DNA from 2 places in the Streptomyces sp. NPDC058000 genome. Region 2 is predicted to be linked to the other one. Evidence: riboswitches for the same ligand, from Rfam matches in the RefSeq annotation. Region 2 holds a riboswitch; the other holds the start of a gene.

Region 1 (3,965 bases), on a different contig from region 2:
GCATCCCCGGCACCAGTGCCAGGTGGTAGTCCTGCACCAGCACCGACGCGCCGGGACTCGCGGAGTCCGCCAGCGCGCTGGCGAACGCCGCGTTGTACGCCTCGTAGGCCGCCCACTGGCCCCGGAAATCCGCGTCGAAGACCGGCTCCAGCGGCGTCTGGTACAGCATGTGGTGAACGAACCACAGCACGGAGTTGGCGACGCCGTTGTAGGCCGCGGCGTGCACATCCGCCGGGATGTCCAACATCCGGACGCGCTGTCCACCGGTGTCCGCGGCGTCCAGCAGCCCGCCGGTCCGCCGCACCGCCTCCCGGTCACCGTCACCGAGCGCCGCACACACCCACACCGCATCCGTCTCGGGCCCGATCGCCGAGAGCCCGGACACGAGCCCCCCGCCGCCGCGCTTGGCGGTCAGCTCACCGCCCGCCCCCACGGCGTACGAGACCGGACCGCGGTTGGACGCGACGAGGACCTCGGCACCTGGCTGGACCGCACTGCGCTCGGAGACCATGTCGCGACATTAACCCGCAGGGGATCCGCGCAAACGTACGGATCGCCCCTCAGGCCGCCCGCCGTTCCGCGTACTCCGGTATTCCGGCCATCGGCGGCCGCTCCTCGGTGTCCACCTCCGTCGTCCGCGGCACGAAGCCGTTCTCCCCGCGGTCGAACTGGGTCAGCCGGGGCCGCACCAAGTGGCCGCGGGCCAGCCGGAGTTGAGCGGTGCGGTAGATCGCGGCGGCCATCCGGCCGAGCGCCTGGCCGCCCTGGTGGCGGTGCTTGCGCACCCCTACGTCCACCTGGGCGAGCGCGTCCAGTCCGACCGTGTGCAGGGCGTCCACCAGCAGCCCCAGTTCCACCCCGTAACCGACCGGGAACGGCAGCCGCTCCAGCAGCGAGCGACGGGCCGCGTACTCCCCCCCGAGCGGCTGCACGAACCCGGCCAGCTGCGGCCAGTGGAGGTTGAGCAGCGGCCGGGCGACCAGCTCGGTGACCCGGCCGCCCTGCTCGCCCCGGCCGGCCGCGGGCACCCGGCCCTCCCCGGTCTCCAGCGGCCGGTCGTACATCGCCTTGACGAAGTGGATCTCCGGATCGGTCAGCAGCGGCCCGACGATCCCCGAGACGAAGGTGGACGAGAATTCCCGCAGATCGGCGTCGACGAAACAGATGATGTCGCCGCCGGTCACCAGCAGTGAGCGCCACAGCACCTCGCCCTTGCCGGGCAGCGCCGGAATCCGGGGCAGCACACTGTCCCGGTGGACGACCCGGGCACCGGCCGCCGCGGCGACCTCGGCGGTACGGTCGGTGGAGCCCGAGTCCAGCACCACCAGCTCGTCGACCAGCGGCACCTCCTCGGTCATGAGGTCGGCACGGATCGCCGCGACGATCGCGCCGACCGTCGCCTCCTCATCGAGCGCGGGCAGCACCACGCTGACCGTCCGGCCCGATTGCCGCTTGGCCTCCACCAGCCGCTCCAACGGGCGGTCCGCGGCGGACCAGGAGCGGCCGGCCAGCCAGCGCTCCACTTCTTCCAGCACGTCTACGACTCTCCTCGGTGGCCCCCGAACGGAAGCCCGTTATGTGATCCATCTCGCGGACCGGACGACTATCTCAACGGCGAGTGCCTTCGGTTACAGTCTTGAACAACGCGGATGACCCTCGCATGTCGGGGTCGCCGCGCAACAAACGCCTGGGTTTCGACCCAGCGCCATACCGCTCATCCAGAGGGGCAGAGGGATACGGCCCGTTGAAGCCCCGGCAACCCTCCAGCCGGTCTCCGCCGCAAGTCAGCACAGTGCGCGCGCGAGGCTCCCGGCTAGGGAAGGTGCCAAATCCGTCTCACGGCGAGATGCGTCGTGAGGAAGATGAGGAGAAAGGGCCTCGCCTCCATGGCTGTGCAAGTCACCGAATCCGCTCCCGCTGTCTCCCTCGGCCCCGCCGTCGCGCTGTCCTGTCGCGAATGCGGACAGCGCTTTTCGCTCGGCCCGATCTTCGCGTGCCAGGAGTGTTTCGGCCCGCTGGAAGTCGCCTACGAGCTCCCCGGCGGCGACCCCGAGGAACTGAAGAAGCGGATCGAGGCCGGACCCGCCAACATCTGGCGCTACGCCCCGCTGCTGCCCGTCCCCGCCGACGTGGCCGACAAGCCCAACCTCAACCCCGGCTTCACCAAGCTCGTCAAGGCCGACCGGCTCGCCGCCGAGCTGGGCGTCACCGGCGGCCTGTACGTCAAGGACGACTCCGGCAACCCCACCCACTCCTTCAAGGACCGGGTCGTCGCGATCGCCGTCGAGGCCGCCCGCGCCTTCGGCTTCACCACCCTGTCCTGCTCCTCGACCGGCAACCTGGCCGGTGCGGTCGGCGCCGCGGCGCGTCGCGCGGGCCTCAAGTCCTGCGTCTTCATCCCGCACGACCTGGAGCCCGGCAAGGTCGTGATGGCCGCGGTCTACGGCGGTGACCTGGTCGCCATCGAGGGCAACTACGACGACGTGAACCGCTTCTGCTCCGAGCTCATCGGCGACCCGCTGGGCGAGGGCTGGGGCTTCGTCAACGTCAACCTCCGCCCCTACTACGGCGAGGGCTCCAAGACGCTGGCGTACGAGATCTGCGAGCAGTTGGGCTGGCAGCTGCCGGACCAGCTCGTCATCCCGATCGCGTCCGGCTCCCAGCTCACCAAGATCGACAAGGGGCTGAAGGAGCTGATCGCCCTCGGTCTGGTCGAGGACAAGCCGTACAAGATCTTCGGCGCCCAGGCCGAGGGCTGCTCTCCGGTGTCCGTGGCCTTCAAGGCCGGACACGAGGTCGTCAAGCCGCAGAAGCCGAACACCATCGCCAAGTCGCTGGCGATCGGCAACCCGGCGGACGGCCCGTACGTACTCGACATCGCGCGGCGCACCGGCGGTGCGGTCGAGGACGTCACCGACCCGCAGATCGTGGACGCGATCAAGCTGCTGGCCCGTACGGAGGGAATCTTCGCGGAGACCGCGGGCGGCGTGACCGTCGGCGTGACCAGGAAGCTCATCGAGAACGGCATCCTGGACCCGTCGCTGACCACCGTCGTGCTGAACACCGGTGACGGCCTCAAGACCCTCGACGCCGTCGCCGCCGGGCCCTCCGCCACCATCCGGCCGAACCTGGACGCGTTCCGTGCGGCCGGCCTGGCCGGCTGAGTCGGCCCTCCGCCCGCCCCGATTCCGCACCCGTACTTCCCTGGAAGGCAGAACCATGAGCGTCAAGGTCCGCATCCCCACCATCCTGCGCACGTACACCGGAGGCGAGGCCGAGGTGGCCGCCGAGGGCGCGACCCTCTCCGAGGTCATCGCCGACCTGGAGAAGAACCACCAGGGCATCGCGGCCCGGGTGCTCGACGACGCGGGCAAGCTGCGCCGCTTCGTGAACGTCTACGTCAACGACGACGACGTCCGCTTCGAGCAGGGCCTTGCGACACCGACCCCGGACGGTGCGGGCGTCTCGATCATTCCGGCAGTGGCGGGCGGTTGCTGACCCGGTAGCCGACGCTGACGCGCCCGCCGGCGCCGGTGTTGAACGCGCCGATCGAAATTGCGCCAACTCTTTGCCGGTAGTGACCGGAAATTGCCCCGTCCGTACTAAACGGACGGGGCAATTCCGTGTTGTGAAAGGGGATACCATTGGGGCGATCCCCCTCCGGTTATCTCCGCGTGCATGCCGAACGCATATGAGATCGCGGGGACTTGTGCGCAAGTTGTGTGCGCGTTTTGTCGTTTGCGCGGCTTATTCCTGGCCCGACTTGGCCTGAGATAACGGCATTTGAGTACATACAGCCGATTCCCTGGCGCCAGAATTCTCGTCCGATTGACCTGTTGCGCTGGGCATTGGTCCAGATACATTCAGCGGCGGTCGACGCGTTCCGGCGCACATCCCACGGACCATTTCCGGCGGGGTGAGGTCTGACCCGGGTCCGCGGAGTGCGGTCCTGCGCAAGGGCCAGT
Region 2 (3,965 bases):
GGAAATCAACCGGCGCTACGCGCCGGCACGCGCCGGGACGCAACGGCCGTCCTCCACCTGGTAGTTCCAGCGTGCGCCGTCCGCGACGAGTTCCTTGACCGCCCGGACGAACCGTTCGACGTGCTCATCGGGCGTGCCGGCGCCGAAGCTGACCCGGATCGCGTTCAGCGACCGCTCCCCCGGCGCCGCCTCCGGTGCCCCGCACTCGCCGGGCTCCTGCGGCTCGCTGCCCAGGAGGGTCCGCACCAGCGGGTGTGCGCAGAACAGGCCGTCGCGGACGCCGATCCCGTACTCGGCGGAGAGCGCGGCCGCGAAGTGCGAGCTGTTCCAGCCCTCGACGACGAACGAGAGGACGCCGACCCGTGGGGCGTCGTCGCCGAAGAGGGAGAGGATGCGTACCTCGGGGACCTCGGCCAGGCCCGCGCGGACCGCGGTGATCAGTTCCTGTTCGCGGGCGACGAGGCCGTCGAACCCCGCGTCGGCGAGTGCCCGGCAGGCGGAGGCGATGGCGTAGGCGCCGATGACGTTGGGCGAACCGGCCTCGTGCCGGGCCGCGTTGGTGTGCCACTCGACGTCCACCCCGCCGTCGGTCCGCCGGGCGACCTTCCGGCTGGCGCCGCCGCCGGCGAGGTACGGCTCGGCCTCCTGGAGCCAGTCGGCGCGGCCGGCCAGCACGCCGGCGCCGAACGGCGCGTAGAGCTTGTGACCCGAGAACGCGACCCAATCGACGTCGAGTTCCGCGAGGTCCACCGGGTGGTGCGGGGCGAGTTGGGCCGCGTCCAGCACGATCCGGGCGCCGTGGGCGTGCGCGGCGGCCGCCAGTTCCCGCACCGGCCACAGTTCACCGGTCACGTTCGAGGCACCGGTGACGCAGACCAGCGCCGGTCCGTACGGCTCGCGGGTGGCCAGCGCCTTCTCCAGGCTGTCCACCGCCTGCTGAGGGGTACGCGGCGCGTTCAGGTAGGTCACGGCCAGGTCCGCGCGGCGCTCCCAGGGCAGCAGCGAGGCGTGGTGCTCGGTCTCGAAGACGAAGACCCGGGTGCCCTGCGGCAGGGCCGCGGCCAGCAGGTTCAGCGAGTCGGTGGTGGAGCGGGTGAAGACCACCTGGTCGTCGGGGCGGCAGCCGAGGAAGTCGGCGACGGTCTCGCGGGCGTTCTCGAAGAGGTCGGTGGAGAGCTGGGAGAGGTAGCCGGCGCCGCGGTGGACGCTGCCGTAGTACGGGGCGTACGCGGCGACGTCGTCCCAGACCCGCTGGAGCGCCGGCGCGCTGGCGGCGTAGTCCAACGCGGCGTAGACGGCCTCGCCCCCGGTCACCAGCGGGACCAGGACGTCCCGCCCCAGAACGGGCAGCGGGGCACAGACGGCACGGTCGGCGGCAGCGGAAACAGACATGGCGAACTCCCGGGAGGCATGAGCGAATGCGCTGCGGCGGGGGGCGTCGCACGGTACGCGTAAGGCACGGAGGATCCGCCCGGCACGGCACCGCAGCGTGAAGGAAAAGAGAGAAAGGTGGCGCGGAAAAGGGGGCCGACGGCCCTAGCGCATTCGCTTCATCACGGAAGGACTCCCTCGAGGACCAGGATCCCTGGCGAGGGATCCGCGCTTGCCGCAGACCTCGCTGCCTGCGACCTGGTCATCACCCGGGGCACCCCGCCACGGAAGGAGGGTTGCCGGACAGCGGGCCGGGGCCTACGTCGCTGTCACTCGTGACCTGGGCTGAATCATGCCACACGATCTTCGACGCGCAAGCCCCGGTCCGTATTCCGGACCGGGACCTGCGTCACCTCCGCCGTCAGGCGTTGCTGGCCGCCGCCCAACGCTCCAGGGTCCGCTTGGCGGCGCCCGAGTCGATCGCCTCGGCGGCCTTGGCCAGGCCGTCGCGGATCCGCTCGGTGAGCGGGGCGTCGGTCGGCTCCAGTGCGGCCAGCGCGGCCGCGGAGTTCAGCAGCACCGCGTCCCGCACCGGCCCGGTCTCACCGTCCAGCAGCCGGCGGGCCACCTCGGCGTTGTACGACGCGTCCGCGCCGCGCAGCGCCTCCACCGGGACCAGGCCGATCCCGACGTCCCGCGGGTCGAAGGGCTCCTCGCGGACCGTGCCGTTCCGCACGATCCACACCCGGGAGGTGGCGGTGGTGGTCAGCTCGTCCAGTCCGTCGTCGCCGCGGAAGACCAGCGCCGACGAACCGCGCTCGGCCAGCACCCCGGCCAGGATCGGCGCCATCCGGGCGTCCGCGACGCCGGTCGCCTGGGCCTTGACCCGGGCCGGGTTGGTCAGCGGCCCCAGTACGTTGAAGGTCGTCCGGATGCCCAGCTGGCCGCGGGCGGCCGCCACATGGCGCAGCGCGGGGTGGAACTTGGCCGCGAAGCAGAAGGTGATCCCGGCCTCCTCCGCGACCTCGGCGACGCGTCGCGGCGACAGGTTCAGGTTGACGCCCAGCTTCTCCAGGACGTCCGTGGCGCCGCTGGTCGAGGACGCGGCCCGGCTGCCGTGCTTGACGACCCTGGCTCCGGTGCCGGCGACCACGATCGACGCCATGGTGGAGATGTTGACGGTGTTCGCCCCGTCACCGCCGGTGCCGACGATGTCGACGCTGGGGCCGGGCACCTCGATCAGGCTGGCGTGCGCGTACATCGTCCGGACCAGGCCGGAGATCTCCGCGACCGTCTCGCCCTTGGCGCGCAGCGCGACCGCGAAACCGGCGATCTGCGCGTCGGTGGCCTCGCCGCGCATGATCCGGTCCATGACCCAGGCGGTGTCGTCCGCGGTGAGGTCGCGGCCGTCGAGGAGGGCGTTCAGCACGGCCGGCCAGGAGCGGTCCGCCACGCTGCCGCCGCCTGCCGGGGTCACAACGTTCATGGTCCACGCTCCTGGTTCGTCTCCTGCTTGTGCCGTCACCCTATCGACCTCCGGGAACGCCGGAGGGCCCCGTCCTCTTCGTGGACGGGGCCCTCTGGGTGGCGTACTACCAGCGGTGCGCGGTGTCGCGCCCGCGGGGATCAGTGGTGGCCGTGGCCGCTGGTGATCTCCTTGTACTCCTCGACGGTCGGCTTGGGGATGACGTTGTCCTCGCCGTAGTAGCCCTTGGAGAGCTTGGCGCGCAGCTTCTGCGAGCGCTTGAGCTTGCGCTGGACGCCGTTCTCGTCGACCTCGGGACCGAGCTCAAGCGGCTCGGGCTGCTCGTGCTGCGTCAGAACGTGCAGCTGCTCCTGGTTGAGCGGCTCGTGGACCTCGATGAACTCACCGTGCGGCAGGCGCTTGATGATGCCGGACTCGCGTCCGTGCAGCACCTTGTCCTTGTCGCGGCGCTGGAGACCCAGGCAGATCCGCTTGGTGGCGATGAAGGCCAGCACCGGCCCGACGAAGAACCCGATCCGGACGAACCAGGTGATCGAGTTGATCGACAGGTGGAAGTGCGTCGCCCACAGGTCGTTGCCGCCACCGATCAGCATCACGAAGTACGCGACGAGCCAGGCCACACCGAAGCCGGTGCGGGTGGGCACGTTGCGCGGGCGGTCCAGGATGTGGTGCTCGCGCTTGTCGCCGCGGACCCAGGACTCGATGAACGGGTAGACCGCGATGGCGATCAGGACCAGCGGGAAGACCAGGATCGGGATCAGCACACCGAAGTTGATGGTGTGGCCCCAGAAGTTCCACTCCCAACCCGGCATGACACGCACCAGGCCCTCGGCGAAGCCCATGTACCAGTCCGGCTGCGCACCGGTGGACACCTGGTCCGGCCGGTACGGGCCGATGGCCCACACGGGGTTGATGCTGGCGACCGCGGCGATCACCGAGATCACACCGAAGACCAGGAAGAAGAAGCCTCCGGCCTTGGCCATGTAGACCGGCAGCAGCGGCATGCCGACCACGTTGTTGTTGGTCTTGCCGGCACCCGGGAACTGCGTGTGCTTGTGGTAGAAGACCAGGATCAGGTGCGCCACCAGCAGGCCGAGCATGATGCCCG

The links. Region 2 has a riboswitch for S-adenosylmethionine ahead of ACFVT2_RS25745 (aminotransferase class V-fold PLP-dependent enzyme). Riboswitches for the same ligand answer to the same signal wherever they lie in the genome.
Region 1: another riboswitch for S-adenosylmethionine. It lies ahead of thrC (threonine synthase); the one in region 2 lies ahead of ACFVT2_RS25745 (aminotransferase class V-fold PLP-dependent enzyme).

Annotation. Positions count from the first base shown of each region.
Region 1 covers NZ_JBHVQS010000019.1:87,826-91,790, reverse strand. The annotation lists gene ACFVT2_RS20255 (trehalose-6-phosphate synthase) at 1-511, opposite strand, end outside; gene ACFVT2_RS20250 (glucosyl-3-phosphoglycerate synthase) at 561-1,535, opposite strand; SAM riboswitch class I at 1,712-1,869, shown strand; gene thrC (threonine synthase) at 1,887-3,164, shown strand; gene ACFVT2_RS20240 (MoaD/ThiS family protein) at 3,220-3,498, shown strand.
Region 2 covers NZ_JBHVQS010000029.1:104,519-108,483, reverse strand. The annotation lists gene ACFVT2_RS25745 (aminotransferase class V-fold PLP-dependent enzyme) at 16-1,392, opposite strand; SAM riboswitch class IV at 1,595-1,712, opposite strand; gene trpD (anthranilate phosphoribosyltransferase) at 1,793-2,857, opposite strand; gene ACFVT2_RS25735 (cytochrome bc complex cytochrome b subunit) at 2,998-3,965, opposite strand, start outside.